DNA from 3 places in the Escherichia albertii genome. Region 3 is predicted to be linked to each of the others. Evidence: predicted binding sites of a transcription regulator. Region 3 holds the regulator's gene; each other region holds the start of a gene.
What was found. The regulator CRP, encoded in region 3, controls carbon source genes, mostly activating them, when cyclic AMP is high. The targets are predictions, from matches to a motif close to ATGTGANNNNNNTCACAT.

Region 1: rbsD (D-ribose pyranase) is a predicted target of CRP. The motif match lies at 9,809-9,826, and genes of this name have one in related genera.
Region 2: PS053_RS09440 (acetyl-CoA C-acetyltransferase) is a predicted target of CRP. The motif match lies at 2,961-2,978, and genes of this name have one in related genera.

The regions. Positions count from the first base shown of each region.
Region 1 is NZ_CP117568.1:2,966,756-2,977,858, reverse strand. It holds rRNA gene PS053_RS14480 (16S ribosomal RNA) at 1-1,272, opposite strand, end outside; gene PS053_RS14475 (FadR/GntR family transcriptional regulator) at 1,750-2,442, shown strand; gene mdtD (multidrug transporter subunit MdtD) at 2,464-3,891, shown strand; gene rbsR (ribose operon transcriptional repressor RbsR) at 3,857-4,849, opposite strand; gene rbsK (ribokinase) at 4,853-5,782, opposite strand; gene rbsB (ribose ABC transporter substrate-binding protein RbsB) at 5,909-6,799, opposite strand; gene rbsC (ribose ABC transporter permease) at 6,824-7,789, opposite strand; gene rbsA (ribose ABC transporter ATP-binding protein RbsA) at 7,794-9,299, opposite strand; gene rbsD (D-ribose pyranase) at 9,307-9,726, opposite strand; gene kup (low affinity potassium transporter Kup) at 9,895-11,103, opposite strand, start outside.
Region 2 is NZ_CP117568.1:1,931,721-1,942,823, reverse strand. It holds gene PS053_RS09455 (winged helix-turn-helix domain-containing protein) at 1-152, opposite strand, end outside; gene PS053_RS09450 (helix-turn-helix transcriptional regulator) at 468-1,100, opposite strand; gene PS053_RS09445 (amino acid permease) at 1,565-2,794, opposite strand; gene PS053_RS09440 (acetyl-CoA C-acetyltransferase) at 3,050-4,231, shown strand; gene PS053_RS09435 (aspartate/glutamate racemase) at 4,725-5,417, shown strand; gene PS053_RS09430 (LysR family transcriptional regulator) at 5,422-6,339, opposite strand; gene lysA (diaminopimelate decarboxylase) at 6,461-7,723, shown strand; gene galR (HTH-type transcriptional regulator GalR) at 7,730-8,761, opposite strand; gene PS053_RS09415 (hypothetical protein) at 8,892-9,269, opposite strand; gene aas (bifunctional acyl-ACP--phospholipid O-acyltransferase/long-chain-fatty-acid--ACP ligase) at 9,349-11,103, shown strand, end outside.
Region 3 is NZ_CP117568.1:2,486,316-2,497,418, forward strand. It holds gene PS053_RS12160 (ABC transporter ATP-binding protein) at 1-1,452, shown strand, start outside; gene PS053_RS12165 (hydrolase) at 1,452-2,474, shown strand; gene PS053_RS12170 (YheU family protein) at 2,468-2,686, shown strand; gene PS053_RS12175 (phosphoribulokinase) at 2,740-3,609, shown strand; gene PS053_RS12180 (OsmC family protein) at 3,664-4,068, opposite strand; gene crp (cAMP-activated global transcriptional regulator CRP) at 4,370-5,002, shown strand; gene PS053_RS12190 (YccS/YhfK family putative transporter) at 5,053-7,143, shown strand; gene argD (bifunctional acetylornithine/succinyldiaminopimelate transaminase) at 7,253-8,473, opposite strand; gene pabA (aminodeoxychorismate synthase component 2) at 8,559-9,122, opposite strand; gene PS053_RS12205 (putative adenosine monophosphate-protein transferase Fic) at 9,154-9,756, opposite strand; gene PS053_RS12210 (YhfG family protein) at 9,746-9,913, opposite strand; gene ppiA (peptidylprolyl isomerase A) at 10,018-10,590, opposite strand; gene tsgA (MFS transporter TsgA) at 10,854-11,103, shown strand, end outside.

The DNA.
Region 1 (11,103 bases), 480 kb from region 3:
CTCTCGCGAGGTCGCTTCTCTTTGTATGCGCCATTGTAGCACGTGTGTAGCCCTGGTCGTAAGGGCCATGATGACTTGACGTCATCCCCACCTTCCTCCAGTTTATCACTGGCAGTCTCCTTTGAGTTCCCGGCCTAACCGCTGGCAACAAAGGATAAGGGTTGCGCTCGTTGCGGGACTTAACCCAACATTTCACAACACGAGCTGACGACAGCCATGCAGCACCTGTCTCACGGTTCCCGAAGGCACATTCTCATCTCTGAAAACTTCCGTGGATGTCAAGACCAGGTAAGGTTCTTCGCGTTGCATCGAATTAAACCACATGCTCCACCGCTTGTGCGGGCCCCCGTCAATTCATTTGAGTTTTAACCTTGCGGCCGTACTCCCCAGGCGGTCGACTTAACGCGTTAGCTCCGGAAGCCACGCCTCAAGGGCACAACCTCCAAGTCGACATCGTTTACGGCGTGGACTACCAGGGTATCTAATCCTGTTTGCTCCCCACGCTTTCGCACCTGAGCGTCAGTCTTCGTCCAGGGGGCCGCCTTCGCCACCGGTATTCCTCCAGATCTCTACGCATTTCACCGCTACACCTGGAATTCTACCCCCCTCTACGAGACTCAAGCTGACCAGTATCAGATGCAGTTCCCAGGTTGAGCCCGGGGATTTCACATCTGACTTAATCAACCGCCTGCGTGCGCTTTACGCCCAGTAATTCCGATTAACGCTTGCACCCTCCGTATTACCGCGGCTGCTGGCACGGAGTTAGCCGGTGCTTCTTCTGCGGGTAACGTCAATGAGCAAAGGTATTAACTTTACTCCCTTCCTCCCCGCTGAAAGTACTTTACAACCCGAAGGCCTTCTTCATACACGCGGCATGGCTGCATCAGGCTTGCGCCCATTGTGCAATATTCCCCACTGCTGCCTCCCGTAGGAGTCTGGACCGTGTCTCAGTTCCAGTGTGGCTGGTCATCCTCTCAGACCAGCTAGGGATCGTCGCCTTGGTGAGCCGTTACCTCACCAACAAGCTAATCCCATCTGGGCACATCCGATGGCAAGAGGCCCGAAGGTCCCCCTCTTTGGTCTTGCGACGTTATGCGGTATTAGCTACCGTTTCCAGTAGTTATCCCCCTCCATCGGGCAGTTTCCCAGACATTACTCACCCGTCCGCCACTCGTCAGCAAAGAAGCAAGCTTCTTCCTGTTACCGTTCGACTTGCATGTGTTAGGCCTGCCGCCAGCGTTCAATCTGAGCCATGATCAAACTCTTCAATTTAAAAGTTTGATGCTCAAAGAATTAAACTTCGTAATGAATTACGTGTTCACTCCTGAGACTTGGTATTCATTTTCGTCCGAAGACGTTAAGAATCCGTATCTTCGAGTGCCCACACAGATTGTCTGATAAATTGTTAAAGAGCAGTGCCGCTTCGCTTTTTCTCAGCGGCGCGGGGTGTGCATAATACACTTTCCCGCTACAGAGTCAAGCATTTTTTGCTTTTCTCTGTCAGGACTCTCAGGAGAATCCTGCTGACCCGGCGGCGTGTTTGCCGTTGTTCCGTGTCAGTGGTGGCGCATTATAGGGAGTTATTCCGGCCTGACAAGAGGAAATTTAAAATAATTTTCCAACCGCGCGTTTTTTCATCAAAACACTCGTTAATGTGCCATAAAACAAGCAATTTGCCGTTTTTGCAACCGCAATCACAATTCCTGATGGCATACTAAGGAGGAATAAAAAGAAAAAGGAAGATAAGTAATGCCTTTAAGCGCACAACAGTTAGCTGCACAGAAAAACCTTTCGTATGTTCTGGCTGAGAAGCTGGCGCAACGGATCTTAAAAGGTGAATATGCACCCGGCACTATTCTGCCCGGTGAAATAGAGCTGGGTGAACAATTTGGAGTGAGTCGTACCGCAGTGCGGGAAGCGGTCAAGACGTTGACAGCAAAAGGAATGGTTTTGCCACGTCCACGAATTGGCACCCGCGTAATGCCTCAATCCAACTGGAACTTTCTTGATCAGGAATTGCTCACCTGGTGGATGACGGAAGATAACTTTCATCAGGTCATTGATCACTTTCTGGTTATGCGTATCTGTCTGGAGCCGCAAGCCTGTTTACTGGCTGCAACGATTGGCACCGCAGAACAGAAGGCGCATCTCAATACGTTAATGGCCGAGATGGCGGCGTTAAAAGAACATTTCCGCCGGGAACGTTGGATTGAGATCGATATGGCCTGGCATGAACACATTTATAAAATGAGCGCCAATCCATTTTTGACTTCTTTCGCCTCACTATTTCATTCGGTTTATCACACTTACTTTACGTCGATAACCAGCAACACCGTGATAAAACTGGATCAGCATCAGGCGATTGTCGATGCAATAATCCAAAGTGACGGCGACGCGGCTTTCAAAGCGTGTCAGAGGCTTTTACTCACCTCCGAGAAGTAATACAACCTAACGGAACATTGAATGAGCGAGAGAAAAAAGCGCAGTATGGCGGGATTACCGTGGATTGCGGCAATGGCCTTCTTTATGCAGGCTCTTGATGCCACCATTCTGAATACCGCCTTACCCGCTATCGCTCATAGTCTCAATCGTTCACCTCTTGCCATGCAATCGGCCATCATCAGTTATACGCTGACTGTAGCAATGCTTATTCCGGTAAGTGGATGGTTGGCCGATCGCTTTGGCACGCGCCGTGTTTTCACCATTGCCGTGAGTCTGTTCACCGTAGGTTCTCTGGCCTGCGCACTTTCTAACTCGCTGCCACAATTGGTTGTCTTTCGTGTTATTCAAGGAGTAGGCGGCGCAATGATGATGCCAGTCGCTCGCCTGACTCTACTGCGTGCTTATCCCCGCAATGAACTTCTCCCAGTATTGAATTTTGTCGCTATGCCCGGTCTGGTGGGGCCTATTTTAGGGCCAGTTCTTGGCGGGGTACTGGTTACCTGGGCGACATGGCACTGGATCTTCTTAATCAATATCCCCATTGGTATTGCGGGTCTTCTCTATGCCCGCAAACATATGCCCAACTTCACCACCGCACGACGTAAGTTTGATATCAGCGGTTTCTTACTCTTTGGTTTTAGCCTTGTTCTCTTCTCAAGCGGAATAGAGCTGTTCGGGGAAAAGATTGTCGCCAGTTGGATTGCCTTGACAGTGATTGTCGTCAGCATAGGGTTACTGCTTCTTTATATTCTTCATGCTCGCCGAACGCCAACCCCATTAATTTCATTAGAACTGTTTAAAACTCGTACTTTCTCAATTGGTATCGTAGGTAATATCGCAACCCGTCTGGGGACTGGCTGTGTTCCGTTTCTGATGCCATTGATGTTACAGGTTGGTTTTGGCTATCAGGCATTTATTGCCGGCTGTATGATGGCGCCAACGGCGTTAGGTTCCATTATTGCGAAATCGATGGTTACACAGATTTTACGGCGTCTGGGTTATCGCCATACGCTAGTGGGGATCACGGTGATTATTGGACTGATGATAGCCCAGTTCTCTTTGCAATCTCCGTCGATGGCAATATGGATGTTGATTCTGCCGTTGTTCATTTTAGGGATGGCCATGTCGACGCAATTCACCGCCATGAACACCATTACGCTTGCCGATTTGACGGATGATAATGCCAGCAGTGGTAACAGCGTTCTGGCGGTCACACAACAACTGTCGATTAGTTTAGGCGTTGCTGTTAGTGCGGCCGTTCTGCGCGTTTATGAAGGGATGGAAAGCACAACGACTGTTGAACAATTCCACTATACGTTCATCACGATGGGGATTATTACTGTTGCTTCCGCAGCAATATTCATGCTTCTGAAAGCAACGGATGGTAATAATTTAATTAAAAGACAGCGCAAATCTAAGCCGAGCCACGCGCCATCAGAACCGGAGTAAGTTGTAACCGTTGTTGCTGCAATGTCGGCTGAGCCATCCGATGGATTAATACATCAATCGCCAGCTCCCCCAGTTCATCTTTGGGTTGATGGATAGTCGTGAGCGGCGGCGTCATAAAACTTGCCAGTTCAATATCGTCATAACCAATCACCGCAATATCCTGTGGGATACGTAACCCCGACTGATATAACGCCTGATACACGCCAACGGCCATGGCATCGTTTCCGGTAAAAACCGCCTGTGGACGCTGCGAGTGTGATAGCAATGCTTGCATTGCTTCAAATCCACCATTGAACTCGAAATCGCCAGTGACTTCATAGCCGACTGGAATCTCCAGTCCGGCGCGTTTCATTGCCGTACGATAACCTTCTAACCGTAAACGCGCAGGTGTTTTATCCAGCGGCCCCGTAATGCAGGCGATGCGAGTATAGCCTCTGTCAATAAGATGTTGAGTTGCTAAGTCTCCGCCCAGCAAGGAATTATCCTGAATGAGATCGCTATCGCCATCAAAGGGCGCCCAGTCCATCATCACAGTAGGGACTGTCGGATAACGTTGCATGATTTCGCGCGAAGGCTGGTGTGTTTCGGTGCAGAGTAACAGCAAGCCATCAACACGCTTTTGCATCAACGTTTCCAGATTGCGATTCATTCGCTGCTCATCGCCTTCAGTATTACAAAGGACAAGACTGTAGCCACGTTCAAAGCAACTGCGTTCAACGCCACGGACCAGTTCAGAGTAGAAAGGATTGGTACTGGCAGTAATCAACATGCCAATAGTTCGTGTCTGATTAAGTTTGAGGCTACGCGCCAGTGCTGAAGGCGCGTAATTGAGTTCTTTAATCGCCATTTCCACTTTGGCGGTAATCGCTTCACTGACGAAGCGATCTTTATTGATGACGTGAGAAACCGTTGAAGTGGAAACACCCGCCAGGCGAGCAACATCCTTCATCGTAGCCAATCGTCACCTCTGCCTGTCTAAAAACGCATCGATCTCTTCCCGCCATGGTACAGAAGGTTGTGCGCCTGTCCGCGTCACGGCAATCGCAGCAGCAGCATGAGCAAAACGAATCGCCTCTGCCAGTGTTTTTTCTTCCAGCAATGCCGTGATTAACGCACCATTAAAAGTATCTCCGGCAGCAATGGTATCGACAGCCTGAACCCGGAATCCGGGAACGCGCTGACCTTCGCCATTCACGCTAGCCCACACGCCACGACTTCCTAAGGTAATCAGTACGGTATGGATACCTTTATCATGCAGAACCTGTGCCGCCTTCGCCGCATCTTCATCATTTTCAACACGAATCCCGGTGAGTTTTTCGGCTTCCGTTTCGTTTGGCGTAATAATGTCCACCAGCGTCAACAGTTCGTCAGGAAGTTCACGAGCCGGAGCGGGGTTAAGCGCAACGATAGTCTTATTTTGATGGGCTATTTTCGCCGCTGCCATCACACTTTCGAGTGGTGATTCCAGTTGCATTAATAATGCCGACGCGTTGGCAATGCGTTCACGTTGCGCTTCCACCAGCGTCGGGGAAAGGGCCGCGTTGGCGCCGGCATGAATACCAATGACATTCTCTCCTTCGCCATTAACAAAAATCAGCGCCACGCCCGTTGATTCACCTTTGATCACACTTATCGGAGAAATATCGATGTTATCAGTAGCGAGTTGCTGACGTACGCTCTCGCCGATGCTGTCATCGCCCGTGCAGGCGATAAACGCGATATTCGCACCGCTACGCCCTGCAGCCACAGCCTGGTTCGCGCCTTTGCCGCCAAATGCGACTTGATAGTGGTGACCGGTTACGGTTTCGCCAGGAGTAGGAAAAGATTGAAGATTAAGGATATGGTCAGCATTAATGCTGCCAAGAACGACGAGGCTGCCTGCGTTTTGCATATTTGGAATGTCCATAAAATGCGCCACCGGATTAGGGTGGCGCGTGCCCTGCTTTTCTTTATATTACACGTTCATCTATCGATGACGTATTGGTGTCACCATCAGTTCATAACGCCTGATTCAAGACTACTGCTTAACAACCAGTTTCAGCTCAACCGGATATTTAGCCTGAACTTTCTCGCCTTTCAGCACTTTATCGGCGGTTTCGACGCCTTTCGCGCCAATCTGATCGGGTAGCTGAGCGATAGTCGCTGCCAGTTTGCCATCATTCACCGCTTTTTCGCCATCGGGTGTACCGTCAAATCCGACAACCATCACATCCGATTTACCGGCAGTTTGCAGTGCGCGCAGTGCGCCCAGCGCCATTTCATCGTTCTGTGCAAATACAGCCTGCACATCTGGATGAGCGGTCAGCAAATTCTGCATCACGTTCAAACCTTTGGTGCGGTCGAAATCTGCCGGCTGGCTGGCAAGGACGTTAAATTTGTGAGCAGCAACGGCCTGCTGGAAGCCTTCGCCGCGTTCACGAGCCGCGGATGTTCCGGCAATACCTTGCAGTTCGATAACTTTGGCACCTTCACCTGCTTTTTTCGCGATGTAATCGCCCGCAATTTTACCGCCCAGTACGTTATCGGAAGCAATGTGGCTCACGACTTCACCTTTCGTGGCCTGGCGGTCAAGAGTGATAACCGGGATGTTCGCCTGGTTAGCCATCTTCACAGCATTACCCACTGCGTCAGAATCCGTCGGGTTAATCAACAGAATTTTGGTGCCGCGAACGGTTAAATCCTGCACGTTCGCCAGTTCTTTTGCCGGGTTATTCTGGGAGTCCAACACCACCAGGTTATAGCCGAGTTTATCCGCCTCTTTCTGCGCGCCATCTTTCAGGGAAACAAAGAACGGGTTATTAAGCGTGGAAACCACCAGCGCGATGGTGTCTTTTGCCATCGCATTCGCACTGACGGTGGCGCTTAGCGCAACAGCGGAAACCAGGGTAGCCAGTTTTTTCATGTTCATATTCAAGATGTCCTGTAGTCGTTATTACTGTTTTTTGTTGTCTACCAGCACCGCCAGCAAAATCACCACCGCTTTGACGATCATCTGGTAATAGGAGGAAACACCTAACAAATTCAAACCATTATTAAGGAAGCCAAGAATTAATGCGCCGATCAACGTCCCAACAATGCGACCTTTACCGCCCGCCAGACTTGTACCGCCCAGAACCACCGCCGCAATAGCATCCAGTTCATAGCCCGTCCCCGCCGTCGGTTGCGCAGAGGAAAGACGCGCCACTTCAATGATCCCGGCCAGTGACGCCAGCAGACCACAAAGAGAATAGACGATGATTTTGATTTTATTGACGTTGATACCAGAAAGGCGCGTTGCGGCTTCGTTACCGCCCAACGCGTAGATGTAACGCCCCAGACGCGTGTGATGCAGCATGTACCAGGCTGCGAGGAAGACAATCCCCATAATCCACACTGGCGTCGGTACGCCCAGCGGACGACCAATACCAAACCAGCCAAACAGGTCGGCATTCTCGGTAAAGCCGGTGTTTACCGGGCTACCGTTGGTGTAAACCATCGTTACGCCGCGCAGTAACAACATCATCACGAGGGTAGCGATAAATGCCTGAACACGGCCTTTCGCCACAATCACTCCGGTTACCGCGCCAATTGCAGCCCCTAATGCCAACGCCGCAGCAACAGCCACCAGCGCGTTGACTTCAATGCCGACGATAGATGCAGCCACTGCGCCGGTCAGCGCCAACAGAGAACCGACGGACAAGTCTATTCCTGACGTCAGGATCACCAGCGTCATCCCGACCGCCATAATGGCGTTCACCGAGGTTTGCTGGAGAATATTGAATAAGTTATTGATGGTGAAAAAGTTTGGGCTTAACGTCGAGACAATCGCGATCAGCACCAGCAGAGCGATAAGCGATTTCTGCTCCATCAGCCACGCTTTCGTGAAATAACGGCGACCAGAGGCAGTCTGGGTTGTCATTTTTTTACTCCTGATTCACGCGATTTAGCTTGCCCACAGCGGCAGCCATTAACACTTCCTGGGTGGCCTGCTCACGAGTAAATTCCCCGCTGAGATGCCCTTCATGCATAACGATGATGCGATCGCTCATGCCTAATACTTCAGGCATCTCCGATGACACCAGAATGATGCTCAAACCATCGGCTTTGAACTGGTTAATCAGTTGATAAATTTCTTTTTTCGCACCGACATCCACGCCGCGGGTAGGCTCATCAAGGATCAATACTTTTGGGCGTGTCATCAGACCGCGGGCAATAGCCACTTTTTGCTGATTACCGCCAGAGAGCAGACCAATCGCCTGTTCCATCGACGGTGTTTTTACATTGAACAGGCGAATAAAATCACTCACCGCCTGCTGTTCATCAGTATGCTTCAGACTGCCGCCAGTACGGCTGAAGTAACGCAGCGCAGTCAGCGACATGTTCTCTTTTACTGACATGCCCAGCACTAAACCATCACGTTTACGGTCTTCGGAGATATACACAATGCCATTCGCCAGGCCATCCTGCGGTGAACGGGTAACGACTTCATGCCCATCCAGGGTGACGTAACCGCTGGTGCGCGGCAGTGCGCCGTAGAGCACTTTCATCAGTTCGGTACGCCCAGCGCCCATCAAACCAGAGACGCCAAGAATTTCGCCTTTGCGTAAGGTAAAAGAGACATCGTTAACGCCAGGTCCGCAGAGATTATCGACTTTCAGGCGGATATCTCCCGGCGCTTTGTCCAGATGTGGATACTGATCTTCCAGCTTGCGGCCCACCATCATCTCAATCAGCGAATCTTCGGTCAGTGATGCCACTTCGCGCTCAGCAATAAATTGCCCGTCACGGAAAACGGTAACGTCATCGCAAATCTCGAAAATTTCTTTCATGCGGTGGGAGATATAGACAATACCGCGGCCTTGCGATTTCAACTCGCGGATGACGCGGAACAAGGATTCAGTTTCGGTATCGGTCAGCGCATCAGTCGGTTCATCCATAATGATGACTTTCGACTCAAAGCTCAGCACTTTGGCGATTTCAACCATCTGCTGATCACCGATGGAAAGATCGCCCACCAGCTTGTCGCTTTTAAAGCGCAGGTTAAGTTTGGCTAACAGTTTATCCGCTTCGGCATACATGGTTTTCCAGTCAATTTTGCCAAAGCGATTGACAAACTCACGACCAAGAAAAATGTTTTCCGCAATGGTCAACTGTGGGATTAAGTTCAGTTCCTGGTGGATAATGCCGATCCCAGCTTCCTGAGAGGATTTAGGTCCATTAAAGGTGGTCTCTTTACCCAACCATAAAAGCGTACCGGCATCGCGAGTATAGATACCCGTAAGCACTTTCATCATGGTGGATTTACCCGCGCCGTTTTCGCCCACCAGCGCCATTACACGCCCCGGATAGACATTTAACGCGGCGCCCGAGAGGGCTTTTACGCCCGGGAACGCTTTATCGATACCTATAAGCTGTAGTAACGCTTCCATGACGGCCTCAGAACGTCACGCCAGCACAGAGAATGATATTCGCATACGGAGAACATTCTCCGCTGCGAATTACCGCCTGACTTTCTGCGGTTTGTTGTTTGAATTGTTCATGCGTGGTGTAACGAATTTCAATGGTATTTCCCTGGTGTTTTTGCAGCTGCTCAAGGTGAGTGAGCAACGTTTCGTGGAGTTGCGGATTATGTTGTTTGATCTCTTCCGCGATAATGGCTGCCTCGACCTGCATTTCGCTTGTCACAACGCCCAGCACCTGCATAAAAGAAGGTACGCCCTGGGTTAATGCCATATCGATACGTGTTGTATTTTTAGGGATGGGTAAACCCGCATCACACACCACCAGCGTATCGGTATGCCCCAGACGGGAGATCGCCGACGAAATGTCAGAATTAAGAACGACGCCTTTTTTCATTTTTTTCTCCATCAGCGAAACGTTTCGCTGACCCGCAGTTTAATCCTGACTGAACAGGAAAAACTATCGCGACGTTACAGAAATGTGATCAACATCGAAACGTTTTACATCGTGAGTAAACATGAAAATAAAAACGCCTCCTTTTATGAAAAAAGGAGGCGTTTAGGGTTAAATCTCTACTTGAGTACCCAGTTCAATAACCCGGTTTGGTGGAATTTCAAACTGATCCGGCGCGCGCAGTGCATTACGTTGCAGCAGCAGATACAGTTTGCCGCGCAGACGTAAGTACCACGGTCGTTTACCGAGGATGAGAGATTCATGTGACATAAAGAAGGAAGTTTCCATCATTCGGCAACTTAACCCTTCCAGGCCACAGCGATGGAAGACTTCTTCCACATTTGGCGTCTCTCGCCAACCGTAACTTGCCACCACACGCCAGAAGGTCGGCGAAAGCTGTTCAATCTGTACCCGACGGACGTTATGGACATATGGCGCGTCTTCGGTGCGCAGAGTTAACAGAATAACCCGCTCATGCAATACCTTGTTATGTTTCAGGTTATGCATCAGCGCAAAGGGAATAACGTTGATTGCACGCGACATATACACCGCGGTCCCGGGCACGCGAACGGGCGGTGATTTCTCCAGCGAAGCAATCATCGCTTCCAGAGAGTTGCCATGTTCGTGCATCCGTCGCAGCAGGCGGAAACGCTCACTCTTCCAGGTAGTCATCACGATAAACATCACCGTCCCGAGACTCAGAGGCAACCAGCCACCGGAGAGCAGTTTATCGAGGTTAGCGGTAAACAGTGGAATATCCACACACAGGAAGGCAATCAGGATCAGCGCGACAAAGTACTTATTCCAGTGCCAATTGTGGCGCGCCACGGTGGTCGAAAGAATAGAGGTCAGAACCATTGTTCCGGTCACCGCAATCCCGTACGCCGCCGCCAGGTTGCTGGAGTGCTTAAAGCTGACAATCACAATAACGACAGCGGCATAAAGCAACCAGTTAATAAACGGAATATAGATTTGCCCGGACTCTCTCTCTGAAGTGTGAATAATGCGCATGGGCGACAAATATCCCAGACGTACCGCCTGACGCGTGAGCGAAAAAACACCAGAAATCACCGCCTGCGAGGCAATTACTGTCGCCAGTGCGGCGATAATCAGCAGCGGGATCAGCGCCCAGTCCGGCGCCAGCAGGAAGAAGGGATTCTTAATTGCTTCTGGATTCTTTAACAGCAGCGCCCCCTGCCCGAAGTAGTTGAGCGTTAAAGACGGTAATACAACGGTGAACCACGCCAGGCGAATCGGAAACTTGCCAAAGTGCCCCATATCCGCATACAACGCCTCAACGCCGGTGATTGACAGCACTAC
Region 2 (11,103 bases), 550 kb from region 3:
TGGGTGACTACATCGGGAAAAGCTTCAAGAAGAAGTGTCAAACAGCGACTGGCTGGCGTTGTCAGAACGATCGTAAGATCGGTGTTATGGACCGAGATCAATCTTTTTTTTTCGGGCCAGAATTCGATATTATCGTTTATAATCCAATACATACGCAAATTTATAAATAGAATAAATCAATAGAAAATATAGAGTTTTATCAGTATATTGTTATTCGTTCTATAAATATAGAACAATTTTTTATTCATATGATGAATTTAAATTATGTTGTTTATTTGCAACATTAAATGCTGATGTGATTAACATAATTTACATGTGTTGCAATAAGTGTTTATGTTTTTTGCCATTAGCTGAACAAGATAAAAAGATGAATACGAGTTAGCGCAACCTAATAAAAGTAACTTTATGTATAGGCGAAAATACGGACACACCATTAATGTCCGTATAACGACTATAGTAATATCATATTAATGGTGAATAGAATGAGAACGGATGAATAATTCGTTGATTTTACCTCCCATTCTCTTTTCAATACGTTGCTTATAAGCATAGATGCTACGGATGTCCATATCGAGCGCTTCTGCGATTTGATATGGATTGTAGCCAGAGACCATATATCCCATGATAGTAAATTCCATCTGGGTCAATGTATTGCCTTTAGTAAATGATAAGTACCGACCAATAAACAACTGTCTTATCTTTTCATTAGCTACATCAAGTCCATCATCATTATATATGATAGCTGATATAGCGGGAGTATGTTTGCGCCAGTAATTAGCTAAAGATTGCATATTTCTGTCACTTACCAGGACGATCCCCATATTTGTACTGGAGAGATAATCAATCCAGTCTTTTTCTAAAAACAAGCGTAGGAAACTTACTGAAAAATCAACGAATATGTATCCACTTAATCTGGCGTTGTGATTTTTGCTTAATATGCCTTCAATCATACCACGATTGAAATATGAGCTCTCTTCCGGCCACATACAAAAACATGCATTTGCGCAATACTGCAAGCGTGGTGACTCTTCGGGCATTATTTGGCAATGCATTGAACAGCTATTGCACGTAAGACTTTTAAATCGGCTACACAGTCCCATGTTCAGAACCTCCCTATTCATATTCATAGATAATTTCATAGTTTCATTCGTTATTGCTGATGTCAATACGTGCAAAATTATTAACCTTTTAGAGAAATATCATGATTATTCTGTATTTCATATAATTCTCATTTTTTATCGGAAGCTGGAATTATCCGTATTTATATTTTGTTTTTTTTCACAGGCTTGGCTTTTATCTTGATTACGTATGCGCAAGGAGTCGGAAAACCACTTTATCTATTAAGAATATCTATATTGCAAATTGCTTTCGGATGATTAGACAATAACCGTTAAAACCTAAAGGTGCATCTTAAATGTTCTTATTTAAGATATTTACTGATCTGATTATACTAATGGTCTGAAATCTAAGGAGGAAATCAATTCAGGAGATTCGGGATTTGCGGGGATTTAAAGAGAGTGGATGGTTCACTGTGCTTGCGTGTTGAACCATCCACTTCTGAAAGTTAGCTAAAGAACATTACTGATACGCACAGAATGCCTACGATCAGCGTAATCAGATTCCCAATTGACCGACAGGGTTTCAGCGCAGGGATGAGATACGTTGAAAGTGTTGGCATGATAAACAGAATCATGGCAATGAGCGGACCACTTATCGCGTAAATCATTGAAATAGCATTCGGGTTGATACAGCAGATGATAAAGGTAATCAGCGATACCAACATAATGGATAGTGCGCGGTTAAATGACCGGCTTTTTTTAATCCCTACCTGTTGTAATGTTGTTTTGACAACTTCAGTTGCACCTTCAATAACACCAAAGTAGGTTCCTAAAAATGATTTAGACATCGCCACTACCGCAACAATAATCCCGGAAATTGATAGCCAGGCTGGGGCATTTGGCAGCATAGAGAGCGCCGAAAGAATGGTAACGCCTTCCTTTTTTGCCGTTTCGATATAAGAAGACGGTATTGATAACAGGCAGCTAAAGACGAAGAACAACACGCTTACGCAGATGATGAGATAAGCGACCTTCATAATTTTTTTGCATTTATCCATAGCGAGTTCGCCATATTTTTCACGTCTGTCGATAGCAAACGTAGAAATAATTGGCGTATGGCTAAAGGCGAAAACCATCACGGGAATCGATATCCATATCTGGTGAAGGGTATTCTGATTGAATTCAACCTGGGCAGTTAGTAAAGATGGTTGCCAACTACCGATAAGGTAGATAGAAAGAAATAAGAAATAAGCAATTAATGGGAATACTAAAAACCCCATTACCCGGATTGTTGCGTGGCGCCCCATCAGAAAGATGAGATTCAGGATCAACACCACGCCGAAACTAACCAGCATACGGATACGCAGGTCAATAGTCAGATGTTTTGCCAGTTGTTCCGTTAATGAGTTTGTGATTGCCACGGCATAAATTAGAACAACGACAAAGAATGCAATGAAATAGAGAGTGGTAATCAAATTACCGATCTTCTTCCCATAGTAGTGCGTTACCGCGCCAGTGATCCCTTCTCCTGCCGAAGTTTTCGAGGAAAGGATGAATTGACACAAGGCCTTATGTGGCCAATATGTTAAGGGCCAGGCGACCAGTGCAGTAATAAACAGGACTACGGCTCCTGCTGAACCTAACTGAATAGGGAGAAAGAGCGTTCCTGCGCCAACGGCAGTGCCGTAGAGCGCGAAGCTCCAGAGAGTTTCTTCTTTTGACCAAATCTTAGACATTATTTGAACGTATCATCTACAAATTAAATAAAATGGAGGGCAATTTACCATAAACCAGGTGAAACATGGGAGATTAACGCCATATCAACCCATGCATTCGTATGTTAGTAGATGCAAACCTTGCGTGCCAGTTGGCTATCTCCCCCCTCATTTCAGCGTATCTCCTTTGTGATAAAAATCACTTTTACCAAACAATTATCATAACTATTTTTAACAATCATTTACTATTGCACGGTTAATTCGTGCGAGGTTGTGATGAAAGATGTTGTGATTGTCGGGGCGTTACGAACACCTATTGGTTGCTTTCGCGGAGCGTTGGCGGGGCATTCCGCTGTGGAGCTTGGCAGCCTGGTTGTGAAAGCGTTATTAGAACGCACCGGTGTTGCTGCACATGCGGTGGATGAAGTGATTCTCGGGCAGGTCCTGACCGCTGGGGCAGGGCAAAATCCGGCACGACAGTCGGCTATTAAAGGTGGCCTTCCTAACAGTGTCTCGGCAATTACTATTAATGATGTTTGTGGTTCCGGGCTAAAAGCACTGCATCTCGCCACTCAGGCGATTCAGTGTGGCGAGGCTGATATTGTTATTGCCGGTGGCCAGGAAAATATGAGCCGCGCGCCACATGTCCTGACTGATAGTCGAACCGGCGCACACCTTGGTGATAGCCAACTGGTTGATAGTCTTGTTCATGATGGTCTGTGGGACGCATTCAATGATTATCATATTGGCGTTACCGCTGAGAATCTGGCCCGCGAGTATGGTATCAGTCGTCAGTTGCAAGACGCTTATGCCCTTAGTTCACAACAAAAAGCGCGGGCGGCTATTGATGCCGGACGATTTAAGGATGAGATAGTCCCGGTCAGAACGCAAAACAATGGGCAGATACGGGTTGTTGATACCGATGAACAGCCTCGTGCTGACGCCAGTGTAGAAGGATTAGCCTGCTTAGATCCGTCATTTGATAGTCACGGCTCTGTTACTGCAGGAAATGCATCATCCATCAACGATGGCGCAGCAGCCGTTATGATGATGAGCGAAGTCAAAGCGCGAACGTTGAATTTACCTGTGCTGGCTCGTATTCGCGCATTTGCCAGTGTCGGCGTGGACCCCGCACTGATGGGCATTGCCCCCGTATATGCGACTCGTCGTTGTCTGGAACGTGCGGGTTGGCAACTGGCCGATGTCGATCTTATTGAAGCTAACGAAGCTTTTGCCGCGCAGGCGCTTTCCGTCGGTAAAATGCTCGAGTGGGATGAGCGCCGGGTTAATGTCAATGGTGGCGCCATTGCTCTCGGTCATCCAATTGGCGCTTCTGGCTGCCGTATTCTGGTTTCTCTGGTTCATGAAATGGTGAAACGCAATGCACGCAAAGGGTTGGCTACACTCTGCATTGGCGGTGGTCAGGGGGTGGCATTAACGATAGAACGCGATGAATAGCTCTGTATTTCTTTCCCGTCTGTTAAACGTCTGCTGTCATTAATTCATTTTATGATAATGGCTGGCTCGTTAATCTCCTCGATTTATTATTACAGCCCTGCCACTCAAAAACTGGCGGGGTTTTTGATTTTTTCGAATCAGCATAGTCCATACTGTAGCTATAAAATAATCCATATCTATGCTATTTCCGGCCTGACACCTGTATTAATCACGTATTTTTTTACCTGTGTTATTACTCTGTGCTGGCAGGAAAAAATGGTTACTATCAATACGGAAATCAGCTTTAACGCCGCGACCTCGACGTGATATGCGCCGCGTATTTTCAAAATGGCGGGAGAGAAGTTGAGAAATATCGGCGTCTGATTTTACAGGCCGGATATGCTGTACATCCGACCTTTTTTCCGTTAATAGAGATCGGATTCGAGGCCGTTAAGGTGGTTGTTACGTTCCTTATTTTGCCTTGCTGCATTAACTCATATGTCAGGAGAAAGGAATGAAAACAATTGGTTTACTGGGCGGCATGAGCTGGGAATCCACAATCCCTTACTATCGTTTGATAAACGAGGGAATTAAGCAGCGGCTTGGTGGGCTTCATTCTGCGCAAGTGTTACTGCATAGCGTTGATTTTTATGAAATAGAAGAGTGTCAACGGCGCGGGGAATGGGATAAAACAGGCGATATTCTGGCCGGGGCGGCGCTTGGCCTACAGCGTGCGGGGGCAGAAGGTATCGTGTTATGTACTAATACGATGCATAAAGTGGCTAAGACGATTGAATCTCGTTGCTCGCTGCCTTTCTTACATATAGCGGATGCCACCGGGCGAGCGATTCGTCGGGCCGGAATGACACGCGTGGCGCTGTTGGGAACGCGCTACACCATGGAACAGGATTTTTATCGCGGACGGCTGGCGGAGCAATTTTCTATTAACTGCCTGGTGCCGGCTGCGGATGAACGGGAGAAAATTAATCAGATCATTTTTGAAGAACTGTGCCTCGGGCAATTCACCGAAGCATCACGCGCTTATTATGCGCAAGTGATTGCTCGCCTCGCAGAACAGGGAGCGCAGGGCGTTATTTTTGGCTGTACTGAAATAGGTTTACTGCTGCCGGAAGAGCGCAGTGTTCTGCCTGTGTTCGATACGACGGCAATCCATGCCGAAGATGCTGTGTCCTTTATGCTGTCGTAATGCTCTATAAAATAGCCTCAAGCGAGGCAACCAGTTTTGGTAAGCCTATTTGTAAGTGCTCACTAAATGTCTGAACCAGTGCTGATGACGGACGATGCAGGGGGCGAATCAGACTTACGGTGAAGGGAACTGCAATACTGAATCGCCGCACGACTAACCCACTTGCCGCATAATCCAGAGCAGTGAGTGGATTAACCACGGAAACGCCAGCACCTGCGCGAACCATTGCGCAGATTGACGCGGCGCTGTGGGTTTCCACTATCATTCGCCGTTTAACCTGATGTTCATTAAAGAGCTGATCCAGCAACTGGCGATAGCTGTCGCTACGGGAAAGGCTGATGTAGTTCTCACCGTGGAAATCTTCCGGTGTTAATACTTCTTTTGCCGCCAGCGGATGACACGCCGGTAAAACACAAACTTCATCTAATGACAGTAATTCGGTACGTTCTGTTCCCGCAGGCGTGTGTAGCGTCTCAGTGAGTCCTAAATCATGGCGTTGGGCTGAAAGCCACTCTTCAAGTAATGGTGATTCTTGCGGCACGATATTTAAGCTGACTTCAGGATAGCGAGCCAGAAACGGTTGCAGCAGCGGAGGTAAAAAAGACTGTGAAAATACTGGCAGGCAGGCAATAGAAAGCTCGCCCTGCCGAAACTCGCGCAGGCTTTCCGCAGCACTGACAATGCGATCCAGTCCGTACCATGAGCGCTGTACCTCTTCAAACAGGCGTAATCCTTGTACCGTGGGATGCAATCTTCCACGTACGCGCTCAAACAATTTCAGCCCGATGACTTTTTCAAAACGCGCCAGCTCACGGCTGACGGTTGGCTGTGAGGTGTGCAGTAGCTGTGCCGCTTCAGTCAGGCTTCCTGCTGTCATAACTGCATGAAAAATTTCAATATGACGTAAGTTAACGGCGGCCATCTGCATTCTCCTGCTATCCGATATTCCATATCATTTTTGCATAGACTCAACATAAAACGATATTTTTTATTCTTTTTATGATGTGGCGTAATCATAAAAAAGCATTTATTTGGAGTTTGCTATGCCACATTCACTGTTCAGTACTGATACCGATCTCACCGCTGAAAATCTGTTGCGCTTACCCGCAGAATTCGGTTGCCCGGTGTGGGTCTATGATGCACAAATTATTCGTCGACAGATTGCCGTTCTGAAACAGTTTGATGTGGTGCGCTTCGCTCAGAAAGCCTGTTCCAATATTCATATTTTGCGCTTAATGCGTGAACAGGGCGTGAAGGTGGATTCTGTTTCGTTGGGGGAAATCGAGCGCGCCCTGGCGGCAGGATATAACCCACAAACGCATCCTGACGACATTGTGTTTACCGCCGATGTTATTGATCAGGCGACGCTCGAGCGCGTTAGCGAACTGCAAATTCCGGTGAATGCTGGCTCTATTGATATGCTTGACCAACTTGGACAAGTGTCGCCAGGGCATCGCGTGTGGCTGCGCGTTAATCCGGGGTTTGGTCACGGCCATAGCCAAAAAACCAATACCGGTGGCGAAAACAGTAAGCACGGTATCTGGTATACCGATCTTCCGGCTGCTCTGGAAGTGATACAACGCCATCGTCTGCAACTGGTCGGCATTCATATGCACATCGGTTCCGGCGTCGATTATGCGCATCTGGAACAGGTGTGTGGCGCGATGGTGCGGCAGGTCATCGAATTTGGTCAGGATTTACAGGCTATTTCTGCTGGCGGTGGGCTATCCATTCCTTATCAACAGGGAGAAGAGGCGGTCGATATCGAACATTATTATGGCCTGTGGAACGCGGCGCGTGAGCAGATCGCCCGCCATTTGGGACACCATGTGAAACTGGAAATTGAACCCGGTCGGTTTCTGGTGGCGCAGTCTGGCGTACTGATAACCCAGGTACGGAGCGTCAAACAAATGGGCAGTCGCCGCTTTGTTCTGGTTGATGCGGGATTTAACGATCTGATGCGCCCGGCAATGTACGGCAGCTATCATCACATTAGTGCGCTGGCGGCAGATGGTCGTTCTCTTGAACATGCGCCAACGGTGGAAACTGTGGTTGCCGGGCCATTATGTGAATCGGGTGATGTCTTTACCCAGCAGGAAGGGGGCAAAGTCGAAACTCGCGCCTTGCCGGAGGTAAAAGCTGGCGATTATTTGATTTTGCATGATACTGGCGCGTACGGCGCGTCAATGTCATCGAACTACAATAGCCGCCCGCTGCTACCGGAAGTTCTGTTTGATAACGGTCAGGCGAGGTTGATTCGCCGCCGCCAGACCATTGGTGAATTACTGGCGCTTGAGCTGCTTTAATCGTAGTTAGTCGCTGGATGCATGATGGATTGTATCCAGCGGCGGCGTTGAAACTGAATGACGACGCACCAGCGTCGGACTAAAAACGTTGGTGATTTCCGGGAGAGGGCGATTATCCGCCAGCGCCAATGCCAGTTCGGCAGCCTGAGTCGCCATCGTCACTATTGGGTAGCGTACGGTGGTCAAACGTGGGCGTACATAACGTGACACCAGCACATCGTCAAAACCAATCAACGAAATCTCACCCGGTACGTCAATCCCATTGTCATTGAGCACGCCCATCGCCCCCGCCGCCATTGAATCGTTATAACAGGCTACTGCAGTGAAATTTCTGCCTCGTCCCAAAAGCTCGGTCATTGCCTGTTCGCCACCGCTTTCGTCTGGTTCGCCAAAAGTCACCAGCCGGTCATTGGCCTGAATACCGCTTTCGGCAAGAGCATCGTAATACCCCTGCAGGCGATCTTCGGCGTCAGAAATAGAGTGGTTAGAGCAGATATAACCAATGCGTGTATGGCCTTGTTGAATTAAGTGGCGAGTTGCCAGCCAGGCGCCGTAACGATCGTCCAGCGCAATACAGCGATTTTCAAAGCCGGGGAGGATGCGGTTGATCAATACCATGCCAGGCATTTGTTTCATCAATGAGGCTAAATCGGCATCCGGGATCATTTTGGCATGGACGACCAGCGCGGCACAGCGGTGGCGGATCAATTGTTCAATGGCCTGACGCTCTTTTTGTTCATTGTGATAACCGTTGCCAATTAATAAGAAATTACCAGTATGGTAAGCCACCTGTTCGACCGCTTTCACCATCGCACCAAAAAACGGATCGGAAACATCACCAACGACCAGGCCAACTGTTTCGGTGGTCTGTTGCGCCAGCGCACGCGCGTTAGCGTTCGGGTGATAGCTTAGAGATTCCATCGCACTATGCACAGCCAGACGAGAAGCTTCGCTGGCTTTTGGAGAGTTATTAATGACACGGGAAACGGTGGCGACTGAAACGCCTGCCAGTCGGGCTACATCCTTTATGGTCGCCATGAAAATACCTTTGTGGGTAAACGCTTACATTCTGCCAGTGTTACGGAAAACGCTTGTCGGTTCAAGGGGCGTGGTACTTTCTGAATGGGAAGTGTGCGTGAAACGAGAATAAATAAGACAAAAAAAGAGATTACAAACCTTTGGTTACACTTTGCGAAACGCTGTTGCGATTGACCGCTAGTGGCGTTTGGCTATGGATTGTTAAAGTGGTGGTCCCAGAGGTATTGATAGGTGAAGTCAACTTCGGGTTGAGCACATGAATTACACCAACCTGCGCAGATGCGCAGGTTTTTTTTTGCTTGTCATCAATCTGTAACAGTAACCGATAATTTACACACCTGGTTGCATTTCCCTTAATTCCTTTGCGTTTTCTTGCTGGCGAAGAGTCTTCGCGCAGACCACAATCAAGATCCCAGAGGTATTGATTGGTGAGATTATTCGGTACGCTCTTCGTACCCTGTCTCTTGCACCAACCTGCGCGGATGCGCAGGTTTTTTTTCGCACCCAATTTACTGTCGCTCCCGTTCCCCTTCTCGTGTAATCTCCCCCCATTCGCTTTTACTGAATAATGAGCAAAGGGAGTTGGAATGCTTTTTAGCTTTTTCCGTAATTTGTGTCGTGTTTTGTACCGTGTTCGCGTTACCGGAGACACTGAGGCATTGAAAGACGAGCGAGTTCTCATCACGCCTAATCACGTCTCTTTTATTGACGGCGTTTTACTGGCGCTGTTTTTACCCGTACGCCCGGTATTTGCCGTTTACACTTCTATTAGTCAGCAGTGGTATATGCGTTGGCTGAAGTCATTTATCGACTTTGTTCCTCTCGACCCGACGCAACCCATGGCGATTAAGCATCTGGTGCGCCTGGTTGAGCAGGGGCGTCCAGTGGTGATATTCCCGGAAGGGCGAATCACCACCACCGGCTCGCTGATGAAAATCTATGATGGCGCGGGTTTTATCGCGGCGAAGTCAGGCGCGACGGTCATTCCTGTGCGTATTGAAGGGGCGGAGCTTACTCACTTCAGTCGCCTGAAAGGTCTGGTTAAACGACGCTTATTTCCACGGATTCATCTGCATATTTTGCCGCCAACCCGGGTGCCGATGCCGGATGCGCCACGTGCCCGTGACCGCCGTAAAATCGCGGGAGAAATGCTGCACCAAATCATGATGGAAGCACGCATGGCGGTGCGTCCACGTGAAACACTGTATGAATCCTTGTTGGGGGCGATGTATCGTTTCGGCGCCGGGAAAAAGTGTGTTGAAGATGTCAACTTTACCCCAGATACCTATCGCAAATTGCTCACTAAAACATTGTTTGTTGGTCGCATCCTCGAAAAATATAGCGTTGAAGGGGAAAGAATCGGTTTAATGCTGCCCAATGCGGGCATTAGTGCGGCAGTGATTTTTGGGGCCATCGCCCGTCGCCGTATTCCGGCAATGATGAACTACACTGCCGGGGTAAAAGGGCTGAGCAGCGCAATTACTGCCGCTGAAATCAAAACTATCTTCACTTCCCGCCAGTTCCTCGACAAAGGCAAACTCTGGCATCTGCCGGAACAACTCACTCAGGTGCGTTGGGTCTATCTGGAAGATTTAAAAGCGGATGTCACTACGGCTGACAAAGTGTGGATCTTCGCACATCTGTTGATGCCGCGTCTGGCACAGGTAAAACAGCAGCCGGAAGAAGAGGCATTGATCCTCTTTACTTCAGGTTCAGAAGGCCATCCGAAAGGCGTCGTCCATAGCCATAAAAGTATTCTGGCGAACGTTGAGCAGATTAAAACCATCGCCGATTTCACCACTCATGACCGCTTTATGTCGGCGTTACCGCTGTTCCACTCTTTTGGGCTGACGGTGGGACTGTTTACGCCGCTGTTGACTGGCGCAGAAGTGTTTCTTTACCCCAGTCCGCTGCATTACCGCATTGTACCGGAACTGGTATATGACCGCAGTTGCACCGTGCTTTTTGGCACCTCGACATTCCTCGGTCACTACGCGCGCTTTGCCAATCCTTATGACTTCTATCGCCTACGCTATGTAGTGGCGGGTGCTGAAAAACTGCAAGAAAGCACTAAACAGCTTTGGCAGGATAAATTTGGCCTGCGCATCCTTGAAGGCTACGGCGTGACTGAATGTGCGCCAGTGGTGTCCATTAATGTGCCAATGGCGGCGAGGCCGGGCACTGTTGGACGTATTTTGCCGGGGATGGATGCGCGTCTGCTGGCGGTTCCTGGCATTGAAGAGGGCGGTCGCCTGCAACTGAAAGGGCCGAACATTATGAACGGCTACCTGCGGGTAGAGAAGCCTGGTGTACTGGAAGTGCCTACTGCCGAGAATGTTCGC
Region 3 (11,103 bases):
CGTATGCGCCTTAACCTCGCTCAGGCGCTGATTTGCCGTTCAGACTTACTGCTGCTCGACGAACCGACAAACCACCTCGATCTCGATGCCGTTATCTGGCTGGAAAAATGGCTGAAGAGCTATCAGGGTACATTGATCCTGATCTCCCACGACCGTGACTTTCTCGATCCGATCGTCGATAAAATCATTCATATCGAACAGCAAAATATGTTCGAGTACACCGGTAACTACAGCTCCTTTGAAGTACAGCGCGCTACCCGTCTGGCGCAACAACAGGCGATGTACGAAAGCCAGCAAGAGCGCGTGACACATCTGCAAAGTTACATCGATCGTTTCCGCGCCAAAGCCACTAAAGCAAAACAGGCCCAAAGCCGCATTAAGATGCTCGAGCGTATGGAGTTGATTGCTCCCGCGCACGTCGACAACCCGTTCCGCTTTAGCTTCCGCGCACCGGAAAGCCTGCCAAATCCGTTGTTGAAGATGGAAAAAGTCAGCGCAGGCTATGGCGATCGCATTATTCTCGATTCGATAAAACTGAATCTGGTACCGGGTTCGCGCATTGGTCTGTTAGGCCGCAACGGCGCAGGTAAATCAACATTAATCAAACTGTTAGCTGGAGAGCTGGCGCCAGTCAGCGGTGAAATTGGTCTGGCGAAAGGGATCAAACTCGGCTACTTCGCCCAGCATCAACTGGAGTATCTGCGCGCCGACGAATCACCTATTCAACATCTGGCACGTTTAGCGCCGCAAGAGCTGGAGCAAAAACTGCGTGATTACCTCGGCGGCTTTGGTTTCCAGGGCGATAAAGTAACGGAAGAAACGCGCCGCTTCTCCGGTGGGGAAAAAGCCCGCCTGGTACTGGCGCTGATCGTCTGGCAACGTCCGAATCTGTTGCTGCTCGACGAACCGACCAACCACCTCGACCTCGACATGCGCCAGGCACTCACCGAAGCGTTGATCGAATTTGAAGGCGCGCTGGTCGTCGTTTCGCACGACCGCCATTTGCTGCGTTCCACTACTGACGATCTCTATCTGGTTCACGATCGTAAAGTCGAACCGTTTGACGGCGATCTGGAAGATTATCAACAGTGGTTGAGCGACGTACAAAAACAGGAAACTCAAACCGACGAAGCGCCGAAAGAGAACGCCAACAGCGCCCAGGCGCGTAAAGATCAGAAGCGTCGGGAAGCAGAATTACGTGCGCAAACTCAGCCCCTGCGTAAAGAGATTGCTCGTCTGGAAAAAGAGATGGAGGCGCTAAACACGCAACTGATGCAGGCGGAAGAGAAACTTGCCGACAGCGAACTGTACGACCAGAGCCGTAAAGCAGAACTGACCGACTGCCTGCAACAACAAGCCCGCGCCAAATCCAGACTGGAAGAGTGTGAAATGGCGTGGCTGGAAGCCCAGGAACAACTTGAGCAGATGCTGCAGGAAGGCCAAAGCAACTGATGGCGCAGATAACGGCAACCGATCTCAACGACGCCAGCAGCAGTGCTGAGTTCACCCCCATGCGCGGTTTCAGTAATTGCCATCTGCAAACCATGCTGCCGCGTCTGTTTCGTCGTCAGGTGAAATTCACCCCGTACTGGCAGCGGCTGGAACTGCCCGACGGCGATTTTGTCGATCTCGCGTGGAGTGAAGATCCCGCACAGGCGCAATATAAACCGCGTCTGGTTGTGTTTCACGGGCTGGAAGGCAGCCTCAATAGCCCTTATGCGCATGGTCTGGTCGAGGCGGCGAAAAAGCGCGGCTGGCTGGGCGTGGTGATGCATTTTCGCGGCTGCAGCGGTGAACCAAACCGTATGCACCGCATTTACCATTCGGGAGAAACCGAAGACGCCAACTGGTTTTTACGCTGGCTGCAACGCGAGTTTGGTCATGCGCCAACGGCTGCCGTCGGCTATTCGCTCGGTGGTAATATGCTGGCCTGTTTGCTGGCTAAAGAAGGCAATGATCTCCCGATTGATGCGGCAGTGATTGTCTCCGCGCCGTTTATGCTGGAAGCCTGTAGTTATCATATGGAAAAGGGCTTTTCCCGCGTGTATCAGCGTTACTTGCTGAACCTGTTAAAAGCCAATGCTGCGCGCAAACTGGCGGCCTACCCCGGTACGCTACCGATTAATCTCGCGCAGTTAAAATCGGTACGTCGCATTCGTGAATTTGACGATCTGATCACCGCCAAAATTCACGGCTACGCTGACGCTATCGACTATTATCGTCAATGTAGCGCCATGCCGATGCTCAATCGGATAGCCAAACCGACGCTGATTATTCACGCCAAAGACGATCCGTTTATGGATCATCAGGTGATCCCGAAACCGGAAAATTTACCTCCTCAGGTGGAGTATCAACTGACTGAACATGGCGGTCACGTCGGCTTCATTGGCGGTACGTTATTCCACCCGAAAATGTGGCTCGAGTCACGCATTCCTGACTGGTTATCAACGTATCTGGAGGCGAAATCATGTTGATTCCCTGGCAAGACCTCTCCCCCGAAACGCTGGAAAATTTAATTGAAAGCTTTGTGTTACGTGAAGGCACCGATTATGGTGAACATGAGCGCACACTTGAACAGAAAGTCGCCGACGTCAAACGCCAGCTACAGTGCGGAGAAGCGGTGCTGGTGTGGTCGGAACTGCACGAAACGGTCAATATCATGCCGCGCAGTCAGTTTCGCGAATAACCTGCAACCGTCGGCGGACGAGATAATAATGATAGCTAAGTCATGGAGTTACTATGTCTGCCAAACATCCGGTCATTGCGGTAACAGGATCCAGCGGCGCGGGGACCACCACCACCAGCCTCGCGTTTCGCAAAATATTCGCGCAGTTAAATCTGCATGCAGCCGAAGTGGAAGGCGACAGTTTTCACCGCTATACCCGCCCGGAAATGGACATGGCGATCCGCAAAGCGCGCGATGCCGGGCGGCATATCAGTTACTTCGGCCCCGAGGCTAACGATTTCGGCCTGCTGGAACAGACCTTCATTGAATACGGTCAGAGCGGTAAAGGGAAATCTCGTAAATATCTGCACACCTACGATGAAGCGGTACCGTGGAATCAGGTGCCGGGGACATTCACTCCGTGGCAACCGCTGCCGGAACCCACTGATGTCCTGTTTTATGAAGGTTTACACGGCGGCGTAGTCACGCCACAGCATAACGTTGCGCAACATGTGGATTTACTGGTCGGCGTGGTGCCTATCGTTAACCTTGAGTGGATTCAAAAGCTCATTCGCGACACCAGCGAGCGCGGGCACTCACGAGAGGCGGTAATGGACTCAGTTGTGCGTTCAATGGAAGACTATATCAACTACATCACGCCGCAGTTTTCCCGCACCCATATTAACTTCCAGCGCGTTCCCACTGTCGACACCTCAAATCCGTTCGCGGCAAAAGGTATCCCGTCGCTGGATGAAAGCTTTGTGGTGATCCATTTCCGTAATCTGGAAGGTATTGATTTCCCCTGGCTGCTGGCGATGTTGCAGGGTTCATTCATTTCTCACATCAATACATTAGTAGTGCCAGGCGGCAAAATGGGTCTGGCAATGGAGTTAATTATGCTGCCGCTGGTACAACGCTTGATGGAAGGGAAGAAAATCGAGTAACTCACTTTTGAAGCCGGATAGAATATTATCCGGCTTCATACTTTAATCATGAAATCACGCGTCAACCACTTCATACGAATGGGTAATATTCACTGCTTTTTCCAGCATTAGCGCCACCGAGCAATACTTTTCGGCTGAGAGATCCACCGCACGCGCAACCGCTGCGTCTTTTAAGTCACGACCAGTGACAATAAAATGCAGATTAATGTGCGTAAACAGGCGTGGCGCCTCTTCGCGGCGTTCAGAGGTCAGTTTTACTTCACAATCGACCACATCCTGACGCGCTTTTTGCAGAATAGACACCACATCAATGGCACTACAACCACCTGCCGCCATCAACACCATTTCCATCGGACTGGGGGCTTTATCGCCAGAATTGCCGTCCATTAAAATCTGGTGACCAGAGGCGGATTCGCCCAGAAAAGTTAACCCTTCGACCCACTTCACACGCGCTTGCATAATTGGAACTCCATTGCATCAATTTTCCTGACAGAGTACGCGTACTGACCAAATCGCGCAACGGAAGGCGACCTGGGTCATGCTGAAGCGAGACACCAGGAGACACAAGGCGAAAGCTATGCTAAAACAGTCAGGATGCTACAGTAATACATTGATGTACTGCATGTATACAAAGGACGTCACATTACCGTGCAGTACAGTTGATAGCCCCTTCCCAGGTAGCGGGAAGCATATTTCGGCAATCCAGAGACAGCGGCGTTATCTGGCTCTGGAGAAAGCTTATAACAGAGGATAACCGCGCATGGTGCTTGGCAAACCGCAAACAGACCCGACTCTCGAATGGTTCTTGTCTCATTGCCACATTCATAAGTACCCATCCAAGAGCACGCTTATTCACCAGGGTGAAAAAGCGGAAACGCTGTACTACATCGTTAAAGGCTCTGTGGCAGTGCTGATCAAAGACGAAGAGGGTAAAGAAATGATCCTCTCCTATCTGAATCAGGGTGATTTTATTGGCGAACTGGGCCTGTTTGAAGAAGGCCAGGAGCGTAGCGCATGGGTACGTGCGAAAACAGCCTGTGAAGTGGCTGAAATTTCATACAAAAAATTTCGCCAACTGATTCAGGTAAACCCGGATATTCTGATGCGTCTCTCTGCACAGATGGCGCGTCGTCTGCAAGTCACTTCAGAGAAAGTGGGCAACCTGGCGTTCCTTGACGTTACAGGTCGCATCGCGCAGACGCTGCTGAATCTGGCCAAACAGCCTGATGCCATGACTCACCCGGACGGTATGCAAATCAAAATTACTCGCCAGGAAATCGGTCAGATTGTCGGCTGTTCCCGTGAAACCGTAGGGCGCATCCTGAAGATGCTGGAAGATCAAAATCTGATCTCCGCACACGGTAAAACCATCGTCGTTTACGGCACCCGTTAATCCCGTCGGAGTGGCGCGTTACTGAATAGCGCGCCATTTTGTTTAACCCGATGTGGCGCAGACTGATTTATCATCCCGATATCAACTATGCACTACGCCAAACGCTGGTGCTATGTTTGCCCGTGGCCGTTGGGTTAATGCTTGGTGAGTTAAGATTTGGTCTTCTCTTCTCCCTGGTTCCTGCCTGCTGTAACATCGCGGGGCTTGATACTCCCCACAAACGTTTTTTCAAACGCTTAATCATTGGCGCGTCTCTGTTTGCTACCTGTAGTTTGCTGACGCAACTCTTACTGACAAAAGATGTTCCCCTACCCTTTCTACTGACCGGGTTAACCCTGATGCTTGGCGTCACTGCCGAACTGGGGCCTTTACACGCTAAATTACTCCCCGCATCGCTGCTGGCTGCCATTTTTACCTTAAGTCTGGCAGGATACATGCCAGTCTGGGAACCGTTGCTTATCTACGCATTAGGCACGCTCTGGTACGGGCTGTTCAACTGGTTTTGGTTCTGGCTCTGGCGCGAACAACCGCTACGCGAGTCACTTAGCTTGCTGTACCGTGAACTGGCAGATTATTGCGAAGCCAAATATAGCCTGCTTACCCAGCATACCGATCCTGAAAAAGCATTGCCGCCGCTGCTGGTGCGCCAGCAAAAAGCCGTTGATTTAATTACCCAGTGCTATCAGCAAATGCATATGCTTTCCGCGCAAAATAATACCGATTACAAGCGGATGCTGCGTATTTTCCAGGAAGCGCTGGACTTACAGGAGCATATTTCGGTCAGTTTGCATCAACCTGAAGAGGTGCAAAAGCTGGTCGAGCGTAGCCATGCTGAAGAGGTTATCCGCTGGAATGCGCAAACCGTCGCCACTCGTCTGCGCGTACTGGCTGATGACATTCTTTACCATCGCCTGCCAACACGTTTTACGATGGAAAAGCAAATTGGCGCACTGGAGAAAATTGCCCGCCAGCACCCGGATAACCCCGTAGGGCAGTTCTGTTACTGGCATTTCAGTCGCATTGCCCGCGTGTTGCGTACGCAAAGGCCGCTTTATGCTCGCGACCTGTTGGCCGATAAACAACGCCGGATGCCTTTACTCCCGGCGTTGAAAAGCTATCTCTCATTGAAGTCTCCGGCGTTGCGTAATGCCGGACGACTGAGCGTGATGTTAAGCGTTGCCAGCTTGATGGGAACTGCTTTGCATTTACCGAAATCGTACTGGATCCTGATGACCGTGTTGCTGGTAACGCAAAATGGCTATGGTGCGACTCGCTTGCGGATTGTGAATCGTTCCGTCGGAACTGTCGTTGGGTTAATCATTGCAGGCGTGGCGCTGCACTTCAAAATACCGGAAGGCTACACCCTGACGCTGATGCTACTCACCACGCTCGCCAGCTATCTGATATTGCGCAAAAACTACGGCTGGGCGACGGTCGGTTTTACCATTACCGCCGTGTATACCCTGCAATTGCTGTGGCTGAACGGCGAGCAGTACATCATTCCTCGTCTTATCGATACCATTATTGGTTGTTTGATTGCTTTCGGTGGCACGGTCTGGCTGTGGCCGCAATGGCAGAGCGGCTTATTGCGGAAAAACGCCCATGATGCTTTAGAAACCTATCAGGAAGCGATTCGTCTGATTCTGAGTAAAGATCCACAACCTACACCACTGGCCTGGCAGCGAATGCGGGTGAATCAAGCGCATAACACCCTCTATAACTCATTAAATCAGGCGATGCAGGAACCCGCATTTAACAGCCATTACCTGGCCGATATGAAACTGTGGGTAACGCACAGTCAGTTTATTGTTGAGCATATTAATGCCATGACTACACTGGCGCGGGAACATCGGACATTACCGCCGGAGCTGGCACAAGAATATTTGCAGTCTTGTGAAATTGCCATTCAGCGTTGTCAACAGCGGCTGGAGTATGACGAACCGGGAAGTTCTGGCGATACCAATATTATGGATGCGCCGGAGATGCAGCCGCACGAAGGTGCGGCAGGTACGCTGGAACAGCATTTACAGCGGGTTATTGGTCATCTGAACACCATGCACACCATTTCGTCGATGGCGTGGCGACAGCGACCGCATCACGGGATTTGGTTGAACCGCAAGTTGCGGGATTCGAAGGCGTAATCAATTCATTGCCTGGAGCAAACCGTAGGTCGGATAAGGCGTTCACGCCGCATCCGACACCTTTTGTCTGATGCGACGCAAGCTGCGTCTTATCAGGCCTGGGTCCGTTTTACGCCCCAACCACCTTCGCCATGGCGCGGGCAAAACGTTGCATCCCTTCGTCGATATCAGCGTCTTCCACCACCAGCGACGGTGCAAAGCGCATTACATCGGGGCCGGCATTCAACACCATGACGCCAGCCTCAGCGCCCGCATACAGGAAATCACGCGCCCGACCTTTGTACTGTGGTTTCAGCTCAGCGCCAATCAACAACCCCATACCGCGAATATCGCTAAACACATCGTACTGCTGATCTATCTTCTGCAAATGGTCAACAAAACGCTGGCGTTTCGCGTGAATACCTTCCAGCACCTCCGGCGTATTGATGATATCAAAGGCCGCGCCCGCCACCGCACAGGCCAGCGGATTACCGCCGTAGGTTGAACCGTGAGAACCCGGATGAAACGCAGAAGCAATTTCTGCCGTAGTCAGCATGGCGCTAATCGGGAAGCCGCCGCCTAAGGCTTTCGCAGAGGTCAAAATATCCGGCGTCACGCCATAGTGCATATAGGCAAACAGATCGCCGGTCCGCCCCATCCCGCACTGCACTTCATCAAACACCAATAATGCCTGATGCTGATCGCACAACTCGCGCAAGCCTTGCAAGAATTCTGGCGTCGCTGCCGTCACGCCGCCCTCTCCCTGAATCGGCTCAACAACGACCGCGCAGGTATGATCATCCATCACGGCTTTTACTGCGTGGAGATCGTTAAAGGGAACGTGGATGATGTCTGCCGGTTTTGGCCCAAAGCCGTCGGAATATTTGGGCTGCCCGCCCACCGAGACGGTAAACAGCGAACGACCATGAAAAGCGTTGTGGAAGGCAATAATTTTGGTTTTGAACGGGCTATGGCGCACACAGGCGTAATGGCGTGCCAGTTTAAAGGCTGTTTCGTTAGCTTCCGTGCCGGAGTTCATAAACACTACGCGTTCGGCAAACGTTGCCTCAATCAGTTTACGCCCAAGACGCAGCGCCGGTTCATTGGTGAAAACGTTACTGATATGCCATAGCGTTTCCCCCTGGGTTTTTAACGCTTCCACCAGCGCCGGATGGCAATGGCCTAACGCCGTCACCGCAATCCCCCCCGCGAAATCGATGTACTCCTTGCCCTGCTGATCCCAAATTCGGCTGCCCTGACCTTTTACTGGAATAAACTCCGCCGGTGCATAAATCGGCAGGATCACTTCATCGAAAGTCGCACGTGTAATTGCTGTTTGTTCAGTTGCCATCTCATGATCACCCTGTTACGCATAAACCAATGTGAAATTATAATCACAAAATATGCATAAAAAATCACCCGATAGCAACCACAAATCAGCGATGCAGAAAATTAGCCAGCAGTTGATGCCCTTGTTCGCTGAGAATACTTTCTGGATGGAACTGTACGCCTTCCAGATCCCACTGGCGATGGCGAATTCCCATAATCTCACGGGTTTCGCTCCAGGCAGTCACTTCAAAACACGCGGGTAATGAGTCGGGTTCCACCACCAGCGAATGGTAGCGTGTCACGGTGAGTGGATTTGCCAGCCCCTTAAATACGCCCTCACCGTTATGCGTAATCGGTGAAGTTTTGCCGTGCATGACCTTTGCGGCGCGCACAACTTTGCCGCCAAATGCCTGCGCCATTGCCTGATGACCGAGGCAGACACCAAGAATCGGCAAACGTCCGGCATAGTGGCGAATAACGTCAAGGGAGATCCCGGCTTCATCGGGCGTACAGGGGCCAGGCGAGATGACAATTTTCTGCGGTTTAAGGGCGTCGATATCTGCCAGCGTCAATGCATCGTTACGCTTAACCAGCACATCAGCTCCCAGTTCGCAAAAATACTGGTAGAGGTTCCAGGTGAAAGAATCGTAGTTATCAATAAGCAGGATCATGGCAGCTCCGGTACGAAAGAACCGCGCTATTTTACTCAGATTCCCCGGCTTCGCTTACCACTTTGCTAAATATCGTCTGCAATGCGGTGAGATCACCCATGGCCCCGCTCTGATTCGCCTGATTCCAGGCCTCTTTTTCGATACCCAGCCAGCTCAGTTGATATCCGGCATGAATCGCCAGTTGTTCGAAGAAGATGCGCTGCGCCAGACCGCTTCCAACACGAAATGGATGCAGCACGTTGATTTCACAATAATAATGCGCCAGTCGCTCAACGAACATCTCTTTCTCAAGACCAGTCAGATACCCTTCTGCCTCCAGAGCCTGCATCAGGCCGTTCCCCTCTTTTTCGATATAAGCAAAGTGGCAAAACGGTGTATCTCCCTGATAAATATCGACTTCACGCAGTTGGCCCGCCCAGTCGAAAATATCCTGATACAACTGGCGGTGAATAACACATAAGTGCGGTAAACCACGCACCAGCGGACCAAGTTCGATAGTCGCCGCACGCAGTGCCGTCATTTCGTAAGCGGCCTGCTCCAGTTGCTGCTGCTGGCGGATATCCAGTCGGTTACGCATGATGTCGAGGCCAGGATAGAGATACGGGTCGCGCCCTTCGCCGAATTTATCGCTCATAGTGCCTCCTCAGCTCTTCAAGGCGCGCCAAAGCCTCTGCGGCAGTAAGAGTGACTAATGGCATCTCAACGCCTTCAAGACGACGGCTGGCCTGGAAATTACGATTACGCTGAAGCTCCCAGAGACGGGACTTTTGCTTATCGGTGAGTTTCTTCACTTGATGCCTCCCTGAACGTGTCCGTTTGCCACAAGTATAAGCGGCAAATCCGGGTTACGCCGGGAGAGCAAATGCGCGGACAATATTGCCCGCGCGAGAAATGATTACGGCAGGACTTTAGCGGAAAGGATAACTACCGGTTTTGACGGCACATTCCGGTACGGGCCAACGTCATGAGTCGGGACCTGGGAAATCTTATCGGCAACGTCCATACCCTTCACCACTTTACCAAAGACGGCGTAACCGAAATCACGCTGACCGTGGTCGAGGAAGGCATTGTCGGCAACGTTGATAAAGAACTGGCTGGTCGCGCTGTCTTTATCGGCAGTACGCGCCATAGCGATGGTGCCGCGAGTGTTGCGCAAGCCGTTATCGGCTTCATTTTTGATCGGTGGATTCGGTTTTTTCTGCTGCATCTGCTCAGTGAATCCACCGCCCTGAATCATAAAACCAGGGATCACCCGGTGAAAGGTCGTATTGTTATAAAAACCGCTGTTCACATAATCGACAAAGTTTTGCACTGACACCGGTGCTTTCTGGCTATCCAGCTCCAGTTCGATGTTACCAGCAGAGGTTGTCAACAATACGTGCGGATCCCCTTTCGCGGCCATCGCTGCAGGAGAGAGAGCAGAAAGAGCGAAAACAGCGGCCATAGCTGCCAGGGTCGATTTGAACATGAAAATTCCTTTACAGAGCAGAAAAAAGCAAGTGAAGAGATTCTAAATAGCCTTCAATGACAAGGCCATCCCTTTACCTAATTTTACGTACCTGAAATATATGTAACCTGACGATCACTTTTCAATACGTGATCAAAATCACGCAGGCAATGTAATTTAGCAACCGATTGCAATAAAACATTTAATCAGATCACAAAATCACCTAAAATCGCCCGCTCGCGGCATAGCCGCTATGCCATTATCTTTCTGAACACAGGCCAATCATGACTAACAGCAATCGCATCAAGCTCACATGGATTAGCTTTCTTTCCTACGCACTGACCGGTGCGCTGGTTATTGTCACCGGGATGGTGATGGGAAATATCGCCGATTATTTCAATCTGCCCGTTTCCAGCATGAGTAACACCTTCACCTTCCTCAATGCCGGCATTTTAATCTCTATCTTCCTCAACGCCTGGCTGATGGAAATCGTCCCGCTGAAAACGCAGTTACGTTTTGGTTTTCTCCTGATGG